DNA from 2 places in the Carnobacterium sp. FSL W8-0810 genome. Region 2 is predicted to be linked to the other one. Evidence: a T-box and tRNA genes for the amino acid it is inferred to sense, from the RefSeq annotation. Region 2 holds a T-box; the other holds one or more tRNA genes.
What was found. The T-box of region 2 lies ahead of glyQ (glycine--tRNA ligase subunit alpha). A T-box ahead of a tRNA ligase gene usually reads a tRNA of that ligase, here a tRNA-Gly.
Positions count from the first base shown of each region.

Region 1: it encodes a tRNA-Gly, which carries the amino acid that the T-box ahead of glyQ (glycine--tRNA ligase subunit alpha) is inferred to sense. The anticodon was not compared.

Region 1 is NZ_JBBOWO010000001.1:397,557-408,415, reverse strand. Features, by position in the region: rRNA gene NST49_RS02060 (23S ribosomal RNA) at 1-1,393, shown strand, start outside; rRNA gene rrf (5S ribosomal RNA) at 1,485-1,600, shown strand; tRNA gene NST49_RS02050 (tRNA-Val) at 1,626-1,701, shown strand; tRNA gene NST49_RS02045 (tRNA-Lys) at 1,703-1,775, shown strand; tRNA gene NST49_RS02040 (tRNA-Leu) at 1,815-1,899, shown strand; tRNA gene NST49_RS02035 (tRNA-Thr) at 1,939-2,011, shown strand; tRNA gene NST49_RS02030 (tRNA-Gly) at 2,019-2,090, shown strand; tRNA gene NST49_RS02025 (tRNA-Leu) at 2,141-2,229, shown strand; tRNA gene NST49_RS02020 (tRNA-Arg) at 2,233-2,306, shown strand; tRNA gene NST49_RS02015 (tRNA-Pro) at 2,341-2,414, shown strand; gene NST49_RS02010 (CtsR family transcriptional regulator) at 2,794-3,255, shown strand; gene NST49_RS02005 (ATP-dependent Clp protease ATP-binding subunit) at 3,281-5,773, shown strand; gene NST49_RS02000 (hypothetical protein) at 5,903-6,286, shown strand; gene NST49_RS01995 (helix-turn-helix domain-containing protein) at 6,350-7,213, opposite strand; gene tadA (tRNA adenosine(34) deaminase TadA) at 7,336-7,860, shown strand; gene NST49_RS01985 (hypothetical protein) at 8,194-8,604, shown strand; gene proC (pyrroline-5-carboxylate reductase) at 8,856-9,671, opposite strand; gene NST49_RS01975 (metal ABC transporter substrate-binding protein) at 10,060-10,859, shown strand, end outside.
Region 2 is NZ_JBBOWO010000001.1:1,875,988-1,886,846, reverse strand. Features, by position in the region: gene ybeY (rRNA maturation RNase YbeY) at 46-522, shown strand; gene NST49_RS09140 (diacylglycerol kinase family protein) at 506-901, shown strand; gene NST49_RS09135 (cytidine deaminase) at 917-1,327, shown strand; gene era (GTPase Era) at 1,327-2,235, shown strand; gene recO (DNA repair protein RecO) at 2,314-3,111, shown strand; T-box leader at 3,178-3,355, shown strand; gene glyQ (glycine--tRNA ligase subunit alpha) at 3,447-4,367, shown strand; gene glyS (glycine--tRNA ligase subunit beta) at 4,360-6,444, shown strand; gene NST49_RS09110 (DUF488 domain-containing protein) at 6,538-6,912, shown strand; gene NST49_RS09105 (ABC transporter ATP-binding protein) at 6,954-8,666, shown strand; gene NST49_RS09100 (metallophosphoesterase) at 8,729-9,565, opposite strand; gene NST49_RS09095 (transcription repressor NadR) at 9,764-10,282, shown strand; gene NST49_RS09090 (hypothetical protein) at 10,378-10,859, shown strand, end outside.

The DNA of each region.
Region 1 (10,859 bases), 1.5 Mb from region 2:
TTGAAGTGAGTCAAATGCTTGCTTCTTTAAGAACAAGTTGTGATGGGGAGGGAAATTAAGTACCGAAGTTCCCGATGTCACACTGTCAAGAAAAGCTTCTAGTTAGAAACAAACTGCCCGTACCGCAAACCGACACAGGTAGTCGAGGAGAGAATCCTAAGGTGTGCGAGAGAACTCTCGTTAAGGAACTCGGCAAAATGACCCCGTAACTTCGGGAGAAGGGGTGCTGACCAATTGGTCAGCCGCAGTGAATAGGCCCAGGCGACTGTTTATCAAAAACACAGGTCTCTGCAAAATCGTAAGATGACGTATAGGGGCTGACGCCTGCCCGGTGCTGGAAGGTTAAGAGGATGGGTTAGCTCTCGGGCGAAGCTCAGAATTGAAGCCCCAGTAAACGGCGGCCGTAACTATAACGGTCCTAAGGTAGCGAAATTCCTTGTCGGGTAAGTTCCGACCCGCACGAAAGGCGTAACGATCTGGGCACTGTCTCAACGAGAGACTCGGTGAAATTATAGTACCTGTGAAGATGCAGGTTACCCGCGACAGGACGGAAAGACCCCATGGAGCTTTACTGCAGTTTGATATTGAGTGTTTGTACAGCTTGTACAGGATAGGTAGGAGCCATTGAAGCCAGGACGCCAGTCTTGGTGGAGGCGTTGGTGGGATACTACCCTTGCTGTATGACCACTCTAACCCACAGCCCTTATCGGGCTGGGAGACAGTGTCTGACGGGCAGTTTGACTGGGGCGGTCGCCTCCTAAAGTGTAACGGAGGCGCCCAAAGGTTCCCTCAGAATGGTTGGAAATCATTCGCAGAGTGTAAAGGCATAAGGGAGCTTGACTGCGAGACCTACAAGTCGAGCAGGGACGAAAGTCGGGCTTAGTGATCCGGTGGTTCCGCATGGAAGGGCCATCGCTCAACGGATAAAAGCTACCCTGGGGATAACAGGCTTATCTCCCCCAAGAGTCCACATCGACGGGGAGGTTTGGCACCTCGATGTCGGCTCATCGCATCCTGGGGCTGTAGTCGGTCCCAAGGGTTGGGCTGTTCGCCCATTAAAGCGGTACGCGAGCTGGGTTCAGAACGTCGTGAGACAGTTCGGTCCCTATCCGTCGCGGGCGTAGGAAATTTGAGAGGAGCTGTCCTTAGTACGAGAGGACCGGGATGGACACACCTCTGGTGTACCAGTTGTTCTGCCAAGGGCATTGCTGGGTAGCTATGTGTGGACGGGATAAACGCTGAAAGCATCTAAGCGTGAAGCCCCCCTCAAGATGAGATTTCCCATCACGTAAGTGAGTAAGACCCCTGAGAGATGATCAGGTTGATAGGTTGGAAGTGGAAGTCTAGCGATAGATGGAGCGGACCAATACTAATCGGTCGAGGACTTAACCAAAGAATAAACGGTGTACGACGGTTTCTAAACGAAGAACAAACTTTTAACTTATCCAGTTTTGAGAGAACAACGTTCTCTAGATTGAAATTTGTGTGGTGGCGATGGCAAGAAGGTCACACCTGTTCCCATGCCGAACACAGCAGTTAAGCTTCTTAGCGCCGATGGTAGTGAAGGGTTTCCCTTTGTGAGAGTAGGACGCTGCCACGCAGATTCAATTATTTTTTTCTCAGATGGAGGTTTAGCTCAGCTGGGAGAGCATCTGCCTTACAAGCAGAGGGTCGGCGGTTCGATCCCGTCAACCTCCACCATGAGTCATTAGCTCAGTTGGTAGAGCATCTGACTTTTAATCAGAGGGTCGCAGGTTCGAATCCTGCATGACTCATAACTAATCATTCAACATGTTTAGTTATGCCATACTTTTGCGGGTGTGGCGGAATTGGCAGACGCACTAGATTTAGGATCTAGCGTCGAGAGACGTGGGGGTTCAAGTCCCTTCACCCGCACCATTTTTTTTTTTTTTGAATGTTTAGTTAAGTACCACTTTAGCCGGCTTAGCTCAGTTGGTAGAGCATCTGATTTGTAATCAGAGGGTCGAGGGTTCAACTCCTTTAGCCGGCATTTTGTTGCGAAAGTAGTTCAGTGGTAGAACATCACCTTGCCAAGGTGGGGGTCGCGGGTTCGAATCCCGTCTTTCGCTTACTAGTTCAACTAGTGAGCTCATTCGTAAGAATGACAAGCTGTTCTAATGCCGGGGTGGCGGAACAGGTAGACGCACAGGACTTAAAATCCTGCGGTGAGTGATCACCGTGCCGGTTCGATTCCGGCCCTCGGCACCATTTGCACCCATAGCTCAATTGGATAGAGTACTTGACTACGAATCAAGGGGTTAGAGGTTCAAGTCCTCTTGGGTGCATTTCTTTTGTAAAAAAAGATAAAACTCAGCATTACGGGAAGTAGCTCAGCTTGGTAGAGCACTTGGTTTGGGACCAAGGGGTCGCAGGTTCGAATCCTGTCTTCCCGATAAACAACTTAGAAGATAATTCCATTTTTTTGTGGGGTTATCTTTTTTTATTATATTATTTTGTAGATACTTCGATTTAATGTAGAATAACAACAGTTTAAATGGTATTTAAAGAAAAAATGAGTAGAGTTGCTTTTCAAATCTTCTTATTTCTCGTATAATTAAAGTCAGGATTAGTCAAGAATGCTTCTTGATTGCTTACTGGAGCATCCTCCGTTATTAGTTTATTTTATTGAGTAAAAAAATAAACTAAGTAAATAAGTCTAGTGTTGGGACGAAAAGAAAAGGAGTGTTACTAAAAAAACGCCATTGCAATGTAAAGTAGATAAGGATATGATGTCTTATCACACATTAAAATGTTTTAGTAACAAGGTAACTCATGCACAATCAAAATATGTCGGATATCATTGAAGCTTATTTAAAGAAGGTTTTAGGCCAAGATGAACAAGTCGAGATTAGACGTAGCGAAATGGCAGATCGATTTAATTGTGTTCCTTCTCAAATAAATTATGTTATAAATACTCGTTTTACTGTACAACAAGGATATTTAGTTGAAAGTAAACGAGGCGGTGGTGGGTATATACGTATTATAAAGGTGAAATTATTAGATGAAGTTGAAATGCTGGATATGATGATTGATATTATTGGAAGTAAAATTTCTCAAAAGAATGCTTATTCTATTATACAAAGGTTGTTTGAATCTGAAATGCTATCGAAGCGTGAAGCCAATATTATGTTATCCGTAATGGAAAAATCACTCTTGAACTCTACTGAAGCAAATGAAAATGAATTAAGAGCTAAGTTATTAGTTGCCTTTTTAACTAATTTAAAATATGAGTAACATATAAAAAACGGAGGCGAAATTGATGAATGAATTATTTTCTGAAAAAGCAAGAATGGTTTTAATCATGGCACAAGAAGAAGCAAAAGGATTTCGTCACCATTCTGTAGGAACTGAACATATTCTTTTAGGTCTTATAATGGAACAAGATGGAATTGCTGGAAAAACACTAAGACAATTTTCCGTTACTGAAATGGATATTCGTGAAGAAATCGAACATTTTACTGGGTATGGAACAATGAAATACCTTTCTAAAAACGCTATTCTTCCGTATTCTCCAAGAGCAAAACAAGCGATTACTTTTGCTACAGATGAAGCAAGACGTATGGGTTCAGCTTTAGTTGGCACTGAGCACTTATTATTAGGCTTATTACGTGAGGAAGATATCTTATCTTCTAAGATATTAAGCAACTTAGATATCAATTTAAATAAAGCCCGTCAAATTGTATTGAAGAAAATTGGATTAAGTGATGTAAACAGTGGCAAAGGTAAAAAAGCAAAACCAGCTACAAAACAAATTGCCGGTACACCTACTTTGGATTCTTTAGCTCGTGATTTAACTGACACAGCAAGAAAAGGTAAGTTAGATCCAGTAGTTGGGCGCTATAAAGAAATTCAACGTATTATTCAAGTATTGAGCCGTAGAACAAAAAATAATCCTGTTTTAGTAGGAGAACCTGGTGTAGGTAAAACTGCCATTGCTGAAGGTTTAGCACAAAAAATTGTTGACGGAGAGGTTCCTGCTGCATTAGCAAATAAACGATTAATGATGTTGGATATGGGTTCGCTAGTAGCTGGTACAAAATATCGTGGTGAATTTGAAGAACGTATGAAAAAGATTATTGATGAGATCTATCAAGATGGAGAAGTTATCTTATTTATAGATGAATTGCATACGTTAATTGGTGCTGGTGGAGCAGAAGGTGCTATTGATGCTTCTAATATCTTAAAACCTGCATTAGCCCGTGGCGAATTACAAACGATTGGTGCGACCACTTTAGATGAATACCAAAAGTATATTGAAAAAGATGCCGCTTTAGAACGACGTTTTGCACCTATCCATGTTGATCCTCCTTCAGAAGAAGAAGCAGAAGAAATATTATTAGGCTTGCGTTCTCGTTATGAAGAACACCATGGTGTGGAAATTACAGATGAAGCAGTACATGCTGCTGTTAAGTTCTCATCACGTTACATTACTGCAAGACAGCTTCCTGATAAGGCAATTGATTTAATAGATGAATCTGCTTCTAAGGTGCGTCTAGATGTTTCAAGTAAACCTTCTCCAGTAGCAGCTGCAGTTTCTATTCTAGAAGCTTTGATCCAAGAAAAAGAAGAAGCCATTCAATTACAAGATTTTGAGAGAGCTGCAAAAATTCGTACAAAAGAAATGAAACAACGTAAGAAGATTGAAAGTTTACTTCAAAAACAAGAAGGAAAAGCTTCTTCGAGCTCATTACAAGTAACGGAAAGAGATATTGCAGAAGTAGTCTCCTTATGGACCAATATTCCTGTGCAACAAATGGAACAAAAAGAATCGGATCGTTTAATGAATTTGGAAAATATACTGCATAAAAGAGTTATTGGACAAGAGCAAGCTGTCGGATCAGTTTCTAGAGCGATTAGACGGTCTAGAAGCGGGCTGAAAGATCCTAACCGCCCTATTGGTTCATTTATGTTCTTAGGTCCTACAGGTGTAGGGAAAACAGAACTAGCTAAAGCACTTGCTTCAGCCATGTTTGGTAGTGAAGAAGCATTAGTACGAGTAGACATGTCTGAGTTCATGGAAAAATATAGTACCAGTCGTTTGATTGGTTCGCCTCCTGGTTATGTTGGGTATGATGAAGGTGGCCAATTAACTGAAAAAATCCGTCAAAAACCATACTCTGTTATTCTTTTTGATGAAGTTGAAAAAGCACATCCAGATGTATTTAATATCTTACTACAAGTTCTTGATGATGGTCATTTAACTGATGCCAAAGGAAGAAAAGTGGACTTCAAAAATACAGTCATGATTATGACTTCTAACTTAGGTGCAACAGCTCTAAGAGATGAAAAATCTGTAGGATTTGGTACAGCAAACAATAAAAAAGATCATAAAGCAATGGAAAAACGAATAATGGAAGAATTGAAAAAAACGTTTAAACCAGAATTTATAAATCGTATTGATGACTCTATTGTTTTCCATTCTTTAGAAAAAGAAGAATTGACTCAAATCGTAAAACTAATGGCTCAAACTATTGTTAAACGTCTAAAAGAAATGGACATTGAAGTAAAAATTACTCAAGCAGCAATTGATGTAATTGCAAAAGCAGGTTATGATCCTGAATATGGAGCACGTCCGATTCGTCGTGCACTTCAAAAGGAAGTAGAAGATCGATTGAGTGAAGAGTTGCTAAGTGGTCGAGTTAAAATCGGCGATCAAGTAACAATCGGTGCTTCAAAAGGAACGATTCGTATTACTGTAAAAGATTCAATAAAAAGAAACAACAAAACAGTAACTTCAAGTGAAAATAGTTAAGTTGTTTTTTTAAAGTAAAGTTAGAGAAACGTCTGCTATCGTATAAGATGGTAGACGTTTTTATTCGTATTTTATATTTCTTTCTGCTATGATAAATTTAAAGAAATAACGAAAGGAAAGTGACTAAATATGAAAAATTCGACAAAAGCATTATTGATAGGATTCGGAACACTTTTTACAGTTGGGGCTATTGTTGTTTCTTCTTCAAATATGGCAATGGAAAAAATTGAGTCTAAAATGAATCGTAAAAGAGCTAGATATTTCGTAAAAGATAAATTAAAAGGCAACGAAAATGCTATGAGCGTAATTGATGATTTATCTGATATGGAAGTTGCTAATTTATTGGGTGTGGTAGATAAAGTGTCTGATTTAAGAGGCAGTATGAGCTCTTATGGAGAACACCTAAAAGATACTACACACGACTTTAAAGAAACACTTATGGATAAAAAATCAGATTTACAACATGAGTTTAAACACCAAAAAAAAGGGCTAAAACATAAATTTAAAAAATAATACTATTGTTATAAAAAAAATAATCTACCGCTAACTTTTTTCATTAGCAGTAGATTATTTTTTTTAGATTGTTAATAAATAACAAAGCAGCAAATCATCTCTGTTTTTTAATGAAAGACCAGACTCTTCATAGAAACGATCTAGTCGATATTGTAAAGTATTGCGATGGATGTAAAGATATTTAGCTGCTAAGCTGATATTTCCTTGGTTTAGCCATATAGCGGTAATGAGTTCTTTTATTTCGGAATGAGAAATGAGTTCTTCTTTTAATTGTTGTATAATCGGACTTTTAAATAGAGCTTCAGAAGCATAATAACTTAGTGCTATATCAGGTAATGAAAATACTTGCTTGCTTTTATCCAGCTGATTGAAAAAAATAGTTTGCTCTTCGTTAAAAATATCCTTGATTTCTAATGAAATAGACCAGTATTGACCAATATAACCTTTTGTTTTTATCGAAAAATCATCATCTAAAGTTTGTAAAATACCTATCGTCTCATCTTGGTTTAGTGAATAACCTGAATAGTGCTGAATCAAAAGACCATAATGGTCATTGATAAAAAAGGCAGCTTCTACATTTTCAAAAAAACTTTTAAATGCATTTAGCCATAATTTCTTATTAAAATTAGTATCCTTTTTTTTTATATTAAATTGGATAATTCGATGATTTCCAGATTCAGCAGGTAGAATAGAATTATTTTCTATTAAAAAATCATACCATTTTGACTGAGGATTTTCTGGATTTTTTATGTCTGTTTCTTTATTTAAAATAAGGTGAAGCAGCTTTGATTCTGAAGAGGTCAATTGTTTTTTATCAAAATGGATCCATTGATTTTGATAAGGGAAGGTCAAGTAATTCTGATCATTATTCGAATCATCTGTCAAAAAAGCAGATGGGTAAATAGACTTAAGTTGATTAAAATTCATAAAAGCACTCCTTTGAATGAAAACAGTTACAAATGTTCTATACGTTCATTCTATCATTTTTTTAATAAATTTGTAGATGAATTATGCTATGATAAAGAAAAGAATAAACGAGGGAACAAGAAATGTTAACTGCAGAAGAAAAAACGTACTTTATGCAAGAAGCGATCAAAGAAGCTCAAAAAGCAAAAGAGAAATTAGAAGTTCCTATTGGTGCAATAGTTGTGTTGGATGGAAAAATCATTGGCAGAGGTCATAATATAAGAGAAGAATCGAACGATGCAACAACTCATGCAGAAATTTTGGCCATTAAAGAAGCTAATCGCCACTTAGGAAATTGGCGTTTAGAAGAGGCTCAATTATTTGTGACACTAGAACCTTGTCCTATGTGTAGTGGTGCAATGATCTTATCACGCATCAAAGAACTCTATTATGGAGCTAGTGATCCTAAAGGCGGTACTGCTGGAACATTGATGAATTTATTAGATGATAAGCGTTTTAATCACCAAGTACAAATTGAGAAAGGTCTTTTAGAGGAAGAATGCAGTGAATTATTAAGCGATTTTTTTAGAGAATTAAGAAGACGAAAAAAAGAAGAAAAAGCACAAAGAAAAGCAAATAAACTACAACAAGACGACAGCCAATTATAAAAAAATAATGATGAGGCTAAGACAAAAATCCCAGCCACTTCTTTATATACGACTGTTTATTCTAAAACATGCTCCAAAAAAGCAGACCGACGTCCACTTCGCGAACAATGCTCGATGGTCGATGACCATACTGCGCTTATTCGTTCCAGTGATTCGGGTCTAAACGCTTATTGTCCCACTCTCATATTCTGTAAAGGTCTAATGTGAAAAAACTAAATTAACTTTTCTATTCTTATTTTGGAAGGTGGTTTTGGTTAATACAGATTATATCAACTTGAAAATAATATAAATATCGGGTTATGATAGAAGAGTTCTAAAAAAGGAGGTATTCTTTTGTTTAATAAGAAAAGAAAAAAATTAGTGATGTATATGTTTTTAGGAATTATGTTGATATTCTTAACTGGGTGTAAAGGTTCAAAAGACATACAAGGTAAATGGTATGCAGAAAATTCCGATGGGAAACAAATGATTATAAATGTAATGGATGAATCTATCACCTTTAGTTCTGAGGGAACTGATGATTGGACTGTATCTTATAAGCAAACGGGTACTGGGTTTAAAAACAATATTAGTTATAAGAAAATAGAATTCGATGATAAAATTTACTCGTTTGTTTTCCCAGACAAGAAAGATATAGACAATGCCATTATTTTGATTCCTTATGATGAAGATGAAGCAACAGAGGGAACTATTTACTGGGTTCTATCTAAAAATGATTTTCCAGATTATAACAAATATAAGTAGTTAGCATAATCCAAAAAGACTATTAGACTGAAAGGACCTTACCTGCATTAAGGAGAAAATAAACTTATTAAATGGACCTATCACGATTAGAAAACGTACTTTTGAATAAATAAAGTTAAATTCTCTAATTTTTGAAAAGTTGAACTTATACATTTATAAAACAAGAAAGGTAACACGTAGTATCTATACTAAAAAACTTCAATGACACAAACGTCGTTGAAGTTTTTTAGTGTTTTTTTAAGATGGAACAGTTAGTGGTGTTTCATCATTTCTTGATCTTTATCAATCACTGCTTGTGCTGCTTTTGTAATTGAAGAGATAAAACCAGCATCTTCCAGAGCTAGGATTCCTTCAACAGTTGTTCCACCTGGAGAAGAGACTTGATCAATCAAATTCCATGGCGTTTCTTCACTGTCCAAGACTAATTTTCCGCTTCCAAGAACAGCTTGAGCAGCAATTTTTGTAGCTACTTCTTTAGACATACCATTTCTAACAGCAGCTCTGGCTAATGAATCGATAAATAAAAAGACAAAAGCAGGTGAACTGCCGGCAATTGCTGTGAAAGTACTAAAATCTTTTTCAGGTAATTCAACAACTTCACCAATAGCTTTAAACATATTGAAGATAAATTCTTTTTGTTGAGAAGTAGTGTAGTCATTTCCACATATGGCAGTCATTCCTTCTCCGATTTGTGAATTTAGATTAGGCATTACTCGAATAATAGCTGTTTCATTGCCGTCATTTAATAGTTCTGATAGTTTTTGAAGGGATGTTCCAGCAGCAATAGATACAACTAAAGGTTGATGAGCAGCAATTTCATCTTTAATTTCTGCCAAAATAGTTGGGAAAACATTTGGTTTAGCTGCAAGTACTAAAACATCGACTTTTCCAGCTAATTCTTTATTAGAAGAACAAGCTTGAGTACCAGTTTCTGAAGTGAAAAGGGCTAATGTTTCTTTGGTTGTATTGTGAACGTAAATATCTTGATGAGAGGTATGCCCATTTTGGATCATACCTTTTATAATGGCACTAGCCATATTTCCAATTCCAATGAATCCTACTTTCATGATGAACACTCCCAGTTTTTCTTTTTATATGTTTATTTTACCATAACTTACAAGACAAAATTAAAAAGCATTAGTTATAACTAAGATGAACATAGAGAAAATAGCTTCTTAATAAAACTTATTGTGGGAAGTTCTATAAGAAAAAATGCTTGTGATAAAACGTAACCATTACGATTTAATCGGTGCTTTAATAATTTACCATGCTTAATTTTAGAAGTCAATCAAATATTATAACTAAATCGATAGTAAAAATAAAGGTTGCATCGATAAATATAATCCTGTATTATACAAAACGTAACCATTACGATTTGTGGCGTAATAATTAAATTCATTGAATACATACGAGTTTAAGTAACAGTGCACTATTTTTTTTACAGGAGGATTATTGATGATGAAAACAAGTAAATTATTAACTATAGGGTTATCTATAATAGGAGTAGGAGTATTCATGAGTGGATGTGGAGCAGCAGAGCAAGCTGATACATCATCAGATAATAGTCATACAGAAGAGACAATAAAAGTAGTAACGACGTTTTATCCTATGTATGATTTCACAAAAAATGTGGCACAAGATTTGGCTGAAGTATCTTTACTTTTACCTGCTGGAACTGAAGTGCATGATTTTGAACCTAGTGCTAAAGATGTTGCCGAGATCCAAGAAGCAGATGTGTTTATTTATAACAGTGAAGAGATGGAAACATGGGTTCCTTCCGTATTAGATACTATTGATTCAACCGAAGTTCTCGTTATTGATGCTAGTGAAGGCATTACCCTTATTGAGAATGAAGCAGTTGAAGAACACAATGATTCAGATCATGAGCACGCAGAGCATACCCATGATCATGATGAAGAAGGGCAAGAAGAGCACAGTCATGCAATTGATCCACATATTTGGCTAGATCCTGTCCTTGCTCAAGAAGAAGTGAACACCATAAAAGAAGGCCTAATTGAAGCTGATCCTGAAAATGAAGAAGGTTACGAAGTTAATGCTGATGCCTATAATCAAAAGTTGGAAGCATTAGATCAAGAATACAGAGGAGCTTTTCAAGAGGCAGAGAACCGAACGTTCGTCACACAACATGCAGCTTTTGCTTACTTAGCTCAACAATATGATTTGAATCAAGTATCAATAGCAGGCTTGTCATCCGAAGAAGAGCCTAGTCCGGCTAAATTAGCTGAATTATCCGA
Region 2 (10,859 bases):
TGAATTTGATTATAGTGGAGTAAAAAAGGAGTGAGGAAGTTACTTATGGAATTAGATTTGTATGATGAAACAAACCAGGTTACGCTGGAACAAAAAAAATTAGTGAATTCTTTACTAGCATTCGCAGGGGATCATCTACAGTTGCCGGCAGATACTGAAATGTCGGTAACATTCGTAGACGATGAAAATATTCAAAAAATCAATAAAACATATCGTGGCAAAGATCAACCAACCGACGTGATCAGTTTTGCTATGGAAGATGAAGTTGAAGATGAATTAATGATCAACTTTGATAATTTAGATGAACCCATTCCGAGAAATATTGGGGATATTATTATTTCAGTTGATAAAACAGCAACCCAAGCCGAAGAATATGGACATTCTTTTGATCGTGAATTAGGATTTCTTGCTTTACATGGTTTCTTACATTTAAATGGATATGATCATATGAATCCTGAGGATGAAAAAGAAATGTTTGGGTTGCAGAAAGAGATATTAGAAGCCTATGGACTTAAAAGATAAAGATCAGGTCGGTAAAAACTCAAGCTTCTTTGACTCTTTTAAGTATGCATTTAAAGGAGTTTTAACGGCCTTTCAAGAAGAAAGAAATATGCGATCACATATTTTAATTGGGTCTATTGTCTTAATTTTATGTGCATTCCTTGATCTGACTGTCAATGAATGGTTATGGGTTCTTTTCAGTATTTTTTTAGTAGTAATAATGGAAATTTGGAATACTGTTATAGAGAATGTAGTTGATTTGGTGACTGGTGATATTTTTCATCCTCTGGCAAAAAAGGCAAAAGATATGGCAGCATCGGCTGTACTACTAACAGCTGGTTTTTCAATTATTGTAGCATTGATTATCATTTTACCAAAATTATGGCAAATACTATTCTAAAGGAGATCACTTGTTATGCACTCTACGGATCAAAAAGTAGAAGAACTAATTACAAAAGCAACGGATATGTTAGAAAAGGCGTATGTTCCTTATTCTCATTTTCCAGTTGGAGCAGCACTTTTAACAAAAGACGGGGAAATTTTTTCAGGTTGCAACATTGAAAATGCCTCTTTTGGTTTAACTAATTGTGCCGAACGTACAGCTATTTTCAAAGCAGTGTCTGAAGGGAAAAAGGTGTTCGACTATTTAGTTGTAACAGGCGACACAGATGGCCCAATCTCACCTTGTGGAGCCTGTAGGCAAGTACTCGCAGAATTTTGCGGACCAGACATGCCTGTCTTATTAACGAATAATAAAGGAAATAAACAACTAACAACGGTTAGCGAATTGCTACCCGGAGCGTTTAAATCGGAGGATATGGTTTAATGAAAAATACGAATGAGCACAAATCAGGTTTTGTTTCTATTGTTGGGCGTCCAAACGTTGGTAAATCAACATTATTAAATAGAATTGTAGGACAAAAAATAGCAATAATGAGTGATAAAGCTCAAACAACAAGAAATAAAATACAAGGTATCTATACTACGCCAGAATCACAAATTGTATTTATCGATACTCCTGGTATCCATAAACCTAAACACCGTCTAGGAGACTTTATGGTAGACTCGGCTTTTAGTGCTTTTAGAGAAGTAGATGTTATTTTGTTCATGGTAAATATTGCAGAAAAACGCGGTCCTGGAGATAACTTCATTATCGAAAGATTAAAAACAGTCAAAAGCCCAGTATTTTTAGTGCTGAATAAAATTGATAAAATTCATCCTGATCAATTGCTGCCGATTATTGAAGATTACCGTTCATTAGTAGATTTTGAACAAATCATTCCAATTTCTGCTTCAGAAGGCAATAATGTTGATACATTATTATCAGAAGTAACAAAATACTTGCCTGAAGGACCTCAATTTTATCCAGAAGACCAAGTAACCGATCACCCAGAATACTTTATCGTTTCTGAATTAATCCGTGAAAAAGTTCTGGAATTAACGAGAGAAGAAGTTCCACATTCTGTTGCTGTTGTTGTTGAAAGTATGCAACGAAATGAACTTGGAAAAGTTCAAGTACATGCAGCGATCATTGTTGAGCGTTCAAGTCAAAAAGGAATTATTATTGGAAAAGGCGGGAAAATGTTAAAAGACATTGGTATCCGTGCTCGAAAAGATATTGAAGTTTTATTAGGAGATAAAATTTATTTAGATCTTTGGGTAAAAGTTCAAAAAGATTGGCGTGATCGCCAAACGAATTTACAAGATTATGGTTACCGTAAAGACGATTATTAAAAAAATAGATAAAAAATAAAACCATAAATTTTTGTGGTTTTATTTTTTAAGCGCGGATCGTGTGTAGGAGGTTTTTTTATGGCTCAGGTAGAAGAAGTAGAAGGCATCGTGTTATCTGTGCGAAATCATCGCGAAAATGATCAATTGGTTAAGTTGTTTACAAATCGTTTTGGTAAACGCATGTTTTTTGTTAAAGGAACCAGAAAGCAAGCAAACAAACTAAAAACAGCTGTATTGCCTTTTACAAAAGCGACTTATATCGCTGACATCCGTGACACTGGACTTTGTTTTATCAGAGATGCAAAAGAGGTAGAACAGTATAAAAGCATGCAAACGGATATCTTCTTGAACGCCTATGCTACTTATATCTTAAGTTTAGCAGATTCGGCCTTAGAAGATGGCATAGTGGATAGTACACTCTTTCACAGAATTGATCGCTGTTTGACTGAGATCGATGAAAAAACAGATCCAGAAATTGTGGTAAACATATTCGAAATTCAAATTTTGCCTTATTTTGGAGTTGCACCAGAATTTAGAGGTTGTCGTGTGTGTGGAATAACTGAAGGTGTATTTGATTACTCCGGCAGTTATGGTGGACTGCTATGTCAGAATCATTGGCATTTAGATAAACACCGTTATCATGCCAGTAGGAGAGCCGTTCATTTTGTACGTTTATTTTCAGTCGTTTCTTTAGACCAATTAGGGTCTATCAATGTTAAAGAAGAGACAAAGCGCGAAATTAGAACATTGATCGATATGATCTACGAAGAATCAGTTGGAATCAAGTTGAAAAGCAAAAAGTTTATTGATCAGATGTATTCCTGGGGTGATCTTTTAGTGGATAAAAGAGTTCCACCTGAGGAAACCACAGACTAGGATATAGGATAAGAAAGTAACTATTGACAATAGTTAATAGTGAAGGTTATTATAGGTTTAAGTAAATAACCAGCGATGAAAGAAAAAAGTAAAGACTTTACCTCTATAGGAGCGAATTTGGGATAGTGTGAGCCAAATATAGACAAAGTTTTGAAAGGCATTCTGGAGCTGTTCGATAAAAGAGATGCTAGTTTTTATTAAACTAGAATTAGGGTGGAACCGCGATTGTACTATCGTCCCTATGCTGACACACTTGTTAGCATAGGGACTTTTTTGTATTGTTTTTAATAAAGTCGTTACTAGACGATCTAAAAATTTAAGAGGAGAATGACATTATGAAAGAGAATAGCTTAACATTTCAAGAAATTATCATGACTTTACAGAAATATTGGTCTGATCAGGGTTGTCTACTTCTTCAATCATATGATACAGAAAAAGGAGCAGGAACAATGAGTCCGTACACATTTTTACGCGCTATTGGACCAGAACCTTGGAACGCGGCCTATGTAGAACCTTCAAGACGTCCAGCAGATGGTCGTTATGGTGAAAATCCTAATCGTTTATTCCAACACCATCAATTCCAAGTAGTTATGAAACCTTCTCCAGATAATATTCAAGAACTTTATTTAGAAAGTCTTCGCTTACTAGGAATCGATCCTCTTGAACATGACATCCGCTTTGTAGAAGACAACTGGGAAAATCCTTCAATGGGTTGTGCAGGTCTTGGATGGGAAGTATGGTTAGACGGTATGGAAATTACTCAATTTACTTACTTCCAACAAGTTGGGGGATTAGAATGCAATCCTGTAACCAGTGAGATTACTTTTGGATTAGAACGATTAGCTTCTTATATTCAAGATGTTGACAGTGTTTATGATATTGAATGGACTAAAGGGGTTAAATATGGTGAGATCTTTATTCAACCTGAATACGAACACTCTAAGTATGCTTTTGAAAACAGCAATCAAGAATTGCTTTTAATGTTGTTTAATGAATATGAAAAAGAAGCAACTGCACAAATTGAAGCTGGATTAGTTCATCCTGCTTATGACTACGTGTTGAAATGTAGCCATACATTTAATTTGCTGGATGCTAGAGGTGCCGTTTCCGTTACGGAACGTGCTGGATACTTAGCTCGTATTCGTAACATGGCTCGTGCGATCGCAAAAGCTTTTGTTATTGAACGCGAAAAATTAGGTTTCCCTTTGCTTCAAGCTCAATCTGCTGAAAATAAGGAGGCAAAAGAAAATGACTAAAAATTTATTATTAGAAATTGGTTTAGAAGAAATTCCAGCTCACATCGTAACTCCAAGCAGCAAACAGTTAGTCCAAAAATTAACAGCTTTTCTAAAAGAAAACCGCTTAGAACATGGAGAAGTGATCCCGTATTCTACTCCCAGAAGATTAGCGGTGGTTGTTAAAGATATCGCGGAAAAACAAGAAGATATTCAAGAATCTGTTAAAGGACCTGCTAAAAAAATCGCTCAGGATGCTGAAGGGAACTGGAGTAAAGCTGCTATTGGTTTTGCTCGCGGACAAGGAGCTACTACAGAAGATATCTACTTTAAAGAAATCAAAGACGTTTCTTATGTTTATGTTGATAAATTTATTTCAGGTAAAACCGTTAATGAAATCCTTATTGGTTTAGGTGAAGTGATTGCATCAATGACATTCCCTGTAAGCATGCACTGGGCAAATCATTCATTTAAATACATTCGCCCGTTCCACTGGTTAACAGCTATGTTAGATGAAAAAGTGATTCCATTCGAATTATTAGATATCAAAACGTCTAATACCTCTCGGGGACACCGCTTTTTAGGCACAGATGTCACTTTTGCTAGTGCTTTAGATTATGAAAAAAAATTAGAAGCGGTCTTTGTTATTGCAGATAGCGAAAAACGCAAACAGATGATTGTTACGCAAATCGAAAAATTAGCGAAAGATAATAAGTGGTCTGTTTCTTTAGATGAAGAATTACTTGAAGAAGTAACGAATTTGATTGAATACCCTACTGCTTTTTATGGCACATTTGATAAAAAATATTTAGATTTACCAGAAGAAGTATTGATTACTTCAATGAAAGATCATCAACGTTATTTCGGAGTAAAAAACAATGAAGGAGCTATTTTACCTTACTTTATCTCTGTACGTAATGGAAATGCTGAACACCTTGATATGGTTGCTAAAGGAAATGAAAAAGTGCTGACAGCTCGTTTAGATGATGGTCAATTCTTCTATGAAGAAGATCAAAAATTAACGATTGCTGCTTGTGTTGACCGCCTGAAACAAGTAACTTTTCATGAAAAAATTGGTTCGATTTATGAAAAAATGAACCGAGTGAAAGCAATTGCTCAACTTATCGGGAAAAATGTAGGGTTAAATGATACTGAATTAAAAGATTTGAACCGTGCTTCTGAAATATACAAATTTGATTTAGTAACCAATATGGTTGGCGAATTTCCTGAACTACAAGGAATTATGGGTGAAAAATATGCTATGATGCAAGGTGAAAATCCAGCAGTCGCTGCCGCTATTAGAGAACATTATATGCCTACTTCAAGTGAAGGGGAACTTCCTGAAACGGCTGTTGGAGCGGTATTAGCTATTGCAGATAAATTAGAAAGTGTTCTTAGCTTCTTTGCAGTTGGTATGATCCCGACTGGCTCGAATGATCCTTACGCGTTGAGACGTCAAACATATGGTATCGTGCGTATTATTGAATCAAAAAATTGGAGTTTCCCTATGGAATCTCTTAAAAAAGATATCTTAGCTGCAACGGTTATCGAACAAAGTGCATTAGCCCAAGGGTATGCTTCAAGTAACTTAGAAGTGATCGACTTTATTAAAGCTCGTATTCGTCAGTTGCTAGTTGGGAAAAATATCCGTCATGATGTGATTGATGCTGCATTGCATTCTCGTCAGGAAGATATGATCAAATTGATAGAAGCTGGACGTGAAATCAACCGTCATTTATCAGATACGGTCTTTAAACCAACTATAGAAGCGTTGACTCGTGTATTGAATCTAGCTGCTAAAGGGAAAGAATTGCTTAACCAAACAGAATTAACTGTAAATACCGATTTATTTGAAACAAAATCTGAACATGAATTATATGAAGCATTTAGTGCAATCGAAAAAACTGCTCATGATAGTACTAGCGATCAAAACTATCAAGCGTTTGAACAACTACAACCGTTGATTGATACCTTTTTCAATGAAAACATGGTCATGGCAGATGATGAAGCTGTTCGTAATAATCGTTTAACTTTATTAATGAAAATTTCTAAATTTGTTTTATCTTTTGCAAGTGTAGATAAGTTAGTCGTTAAATAAATTTCCGCAAATAAGTTTACTTTGTGCTCCATTAAGGATAGAATTTTCCTTAGTGGAGTTTTTTTTTAGTCAGCCTTATAAAGGAGTGGAAAAATGGATGATTATCAGTTAAATATGAAGCGAGTCTATGAAAAACCTGAGAAGGAAGACGGTTACCGCATTTTAGTTGATCGAATATGGCCTAGAGGGGTATCAAAAGATAAAGCAGCTATCAATGAATGGGCAAAAGAGATCACTCCAACTTCAACCATTCGCAAAGAGTTTGATCATCAACCTCAAAAGTTTGAATGGTTTAAACAAGCTTACTGGACGGAATTAACAGATAATCCTAGATTAGAGTCATTTCTAATTCATGTATTTGAGCAATTAGAACAGACACCTGTAACATTTGTCTATGCCGCAAAAGATGAAGAATTCAATCATGTGGTTGTTTTGATGGATCACATTAAGACAATAAAAGCGACATGATTTTTTATTATGAAAGTATATAAGCACGTTTGGAGGTCCTTATGTTAAAACGTTTTTTAAGTTATTATAAGCCGTATAAAAATTTATTTATTTTGGATTTTGGATGTGCTATTGTAGCAGCTATCTTAGAGCTGTCATTTCCACTAGTTGTTAATCGAGTCATTGATGATTTACTGCCTTCAGAAAACTGGACACTTATTGTGACTGCATCGTTGTCTTTGCTATTTTTATACATTGTAAATACATCACTGCAATATGTAGTCGTTTATTTTGGTCATAAATTAGGAGTAAACATTGAAACGGATATGCGTCGAGAACTATATGGACATCTACAGAAACAGCCTTTCAGTTATTACGACAATCAGAAAACAGGTAAACTGATGACACGCTTGACGACTGATTTGTTCGAAATATCAGAAGTGGCTCACCATGGTCCAGAAGATGTATTTATCACATTTATTACTTTAGGCGGTGCCTTCGCCCTTATGCTGACGGTACATGTCCAATTAGCTTTAGCTACATTCGTGATGATTCCTTTTATCACGATTGCTTTAGTTTTTTTCAACAAACGAATGACCAAGATCAATACAAAAATCTTTAATGACTTAGGTGAATTTAGTGCTGGAATTGAAGCCTCTGTCAGCGGAATACGTGTTGTACAAGCTTTTGCAAATGAAGAACATGAAGCTGGCAGATTTGAGATTCTGAACCAAGCTTACCGAAAATCAAAAATCTTATTTTATAAAATGATGGGGATCAGTTCTTCATATAATTACTTGCTCATCCGTCTGATTAATTTATTTGCTTTATTTTTTGGGGCATATTACACGATACAAGGTGAAATTACTTATGGTGATTTTGTAGGATTTATTTTATTGTCCAATATTTTTGTTCGACCGATTGAAAAAGTAAATACAATGATTGAAAGTTATCCTAAAGGAATTGCCGGATTTAAACGTTTAACAGAAGAGTTGGATAAAGAACCGGCGATTCAAGATAAAGAAGATGCCATTGAAGTGAAACGATTGAATGGAGATATTGACTATAAGAGCGTTTCTTTTTGGTATGATTCTTCCAAAAAAGTTTTAGATGGAATTGATTTATCCATTCAAGCTGGTGAAACAGTGGCCTTTGTGGGTCCTAGTGGAGCAGGCAAGACAACAATTTGTAATTTATTGCCCCGTTTTTATGAAGTTAATGAAGGTGAGATAACGATTGATGGCATCAATATCCAAGATATGTCGATGCATTCACTGAGAGAACAAGTTGGTGTAGTGCAACAAGACGTGTATCTTTTTCCTGGTAGTATCAGAGAAAATGTCGCTTATGGAAAATTGGATGCAAGTGAAGAAGAGATACGACGTGCTGTTCAATTGGCTCATTTGGAAAAAGTAGTTGCTGATATGCCTGAGGGACTAGATACGATCATCGGTGAGAGAGGCGTTAAATTATCCGGTGGTCAAAAACAACGTCTATCTATTGCTCGGATGTTTTTAAAGAATCCGCCTATTTTGATCTTAGATGAGGCTACTTCTGCTTTAGATACTGAAACAGAACAAGTCATTCAAGAATCCTTAAACTCATTAGCAAAAGGTCGTACCACATTGATCATTGCTCATCGTTTAGCGACAATCAAGCATGCTACACGGATTATCGTTGTCAATGAAGAAGGAATTGCTGAACAAGGCAGCCATGATGAGTTATTAGCAAAAAATGGCGCATACAAAAAGCTGCATGACGCGCAATTTAGTTAATCTACTTCAAAAAAAGAAACCACTAAAGGGAATTTTAATTTTCCTTGTAATAGTGGTTTTTCTTATTTCGTGCGTTCAAGAGTAATGACTAACAAATGAGGTTTGTTGTTGATTCGAAATGGGAATAGGCTATTTCCAATTCCTCGGCTTACCACTAGTTTTTTTGAAGCATCTTGTTCGCTGTCGTAAATGCCAGTTGTATACTTAGGGGAAAATCCTTGGCCAGGAGCGTATAAAGGACCGACAAGGGGTACTCTTATTTGACCACCGTGTGCATGACCGCTGAATGTGATATCTGGCTGAATCAAAGGATTAGAAGTTAAATACTGTTCGAAGTACTCAGGATGATGAGCGAGTAAAAGTATTGGCATATCGTCTAGTGGACCTTGTACAGGTACTTCGCTAGGATAACGTTCATCTCTAACGCCCACTAAAGCTAGTTGAGTACCTTTTAAGTCTAAGGTGATTTGTGTATTGTTTAATAATAGGACACCGCTTTGGCTAATTTCTTTTTCCCATTCTGCCAATTGTCCGCTGCTTGTCTCATGATTTCCTGAAACAGCATAAGTTGGTGCGATAGCCATTAAAGAACTGCCGAATTCCGCTAGAGGGATATTTTTCAAATCAGCTGTACGATCCATTAAATCACCCGTTAGAAAAATTAGATCCGGTTGTACTTTTTCAATTTCAGAAAGTAACGTCTCAATTGAAATGCGATTTCTTTCAAAATGAGTATCTGATAGATGAACAATTTTTAATTGGTTTAATTCTTGAGGAAGGTCCTCTAGTGCAATAGTTTGGTATTCAATGTCTAATGAACGATTCTGGTAATAACCATAGACACAAAAAGAAATAGTTGGAATTATGAGTAAAAATAAAATAAGTTTAAATTTCTTCATTTGGTCTCCTTAGTGAAAACGTTTTTTAAAGTATAGCATATTACGTATTCTTCCTTGTTAATTAAATTAAAAAAAGTTATGGTTGTAAAGATGAAAAATAGTTTTAATAATAAGATGGCTGGTTTTAAAGCTTAAAATTAAATTGACTAAGGTATAATGAACGTAAGAAGAATTCAACAATTGAAAAGGACTGATTTTATGGATGCAACTAAAAGAAGAAACAGTATCGTTTCTATTTTATCACAAGAGAATAGAGCTGTAAGTGCGAGAAAATTAGCGTCAGAACTGAATGTGAGTCGTCAGATCATAGTTGGGGATGTGGCTTTATTGAGAGCAAGCGGAATGGATGTAATCGCTACACCAAAAGGATATGTTTTGGAATCAGAATCTATGACGAATAAATATATTGGCAAATTGGCCAGCCAACATAATGCTGCTGAAACCAAAGACGAGCTGTATGACATAGTAGATAATGGTGGAGAAATAGTAGATGTTATAGTGGAACACCCGGTTTACGGAGAATTGAAAGGACGATTAGCCATTTCTTCTCGTTATGATGCAGATAAATTTTTAGAAGCCATTGAAAATAAACAGGCTAATTTATTATCTGAATTAACAGATGGAGTACACTTGCATACTATTGCTTGTGCAGACAAAAAAGCCTTTGAAAGAATCAAAGATACCCTTGAGAATCATGGGTTTATCTATAAAAATTAAAAGGTGTCTTGACATCTTTTGATAAACGCCTATAATTAAGTTTGCCAACGTGTCAAGACACGTGTAAAGCACATCTGAAATTAGGAGTTGTCAAAATGAAAACAAGTAAAGTTCATAAGTTAACCATAGCAGCACTATTAGTAGCTGTTGGTATTTTAATACCGATGATTTCACCAATCAAAATTGTTTTAGAACCCGCTTCTTTTACATTAGCTAGTCACGTATCCATTTTTATAGCCATGTTTATCTCTCCAATCATTGCTATAACGGTAGCATTAGGAACAGCTGTTGGATTTTTATTGGGTGGTTTTCCCATTATTATCACTTTAAGAGCATTGACGCATGTCGTATTTGCAGGTGTTGGATCTTATATTCTGCTCAAAAAACCTGAGATACTCCAATCAGCCGTAAAAACGCAACTCTTTTCTTTGTTTATCGGCTTCCTTCATGCTGTTTGTGAAGTAATCGTGGTTTCAGCTTTTTATTTTGGTGGAGAAATGACAACTGCTTACTATGTTCAAGGGTTTCTTCAATCGGTCTTCTTATTAGTCGGAGTAGGTACCATTATACATAGCAT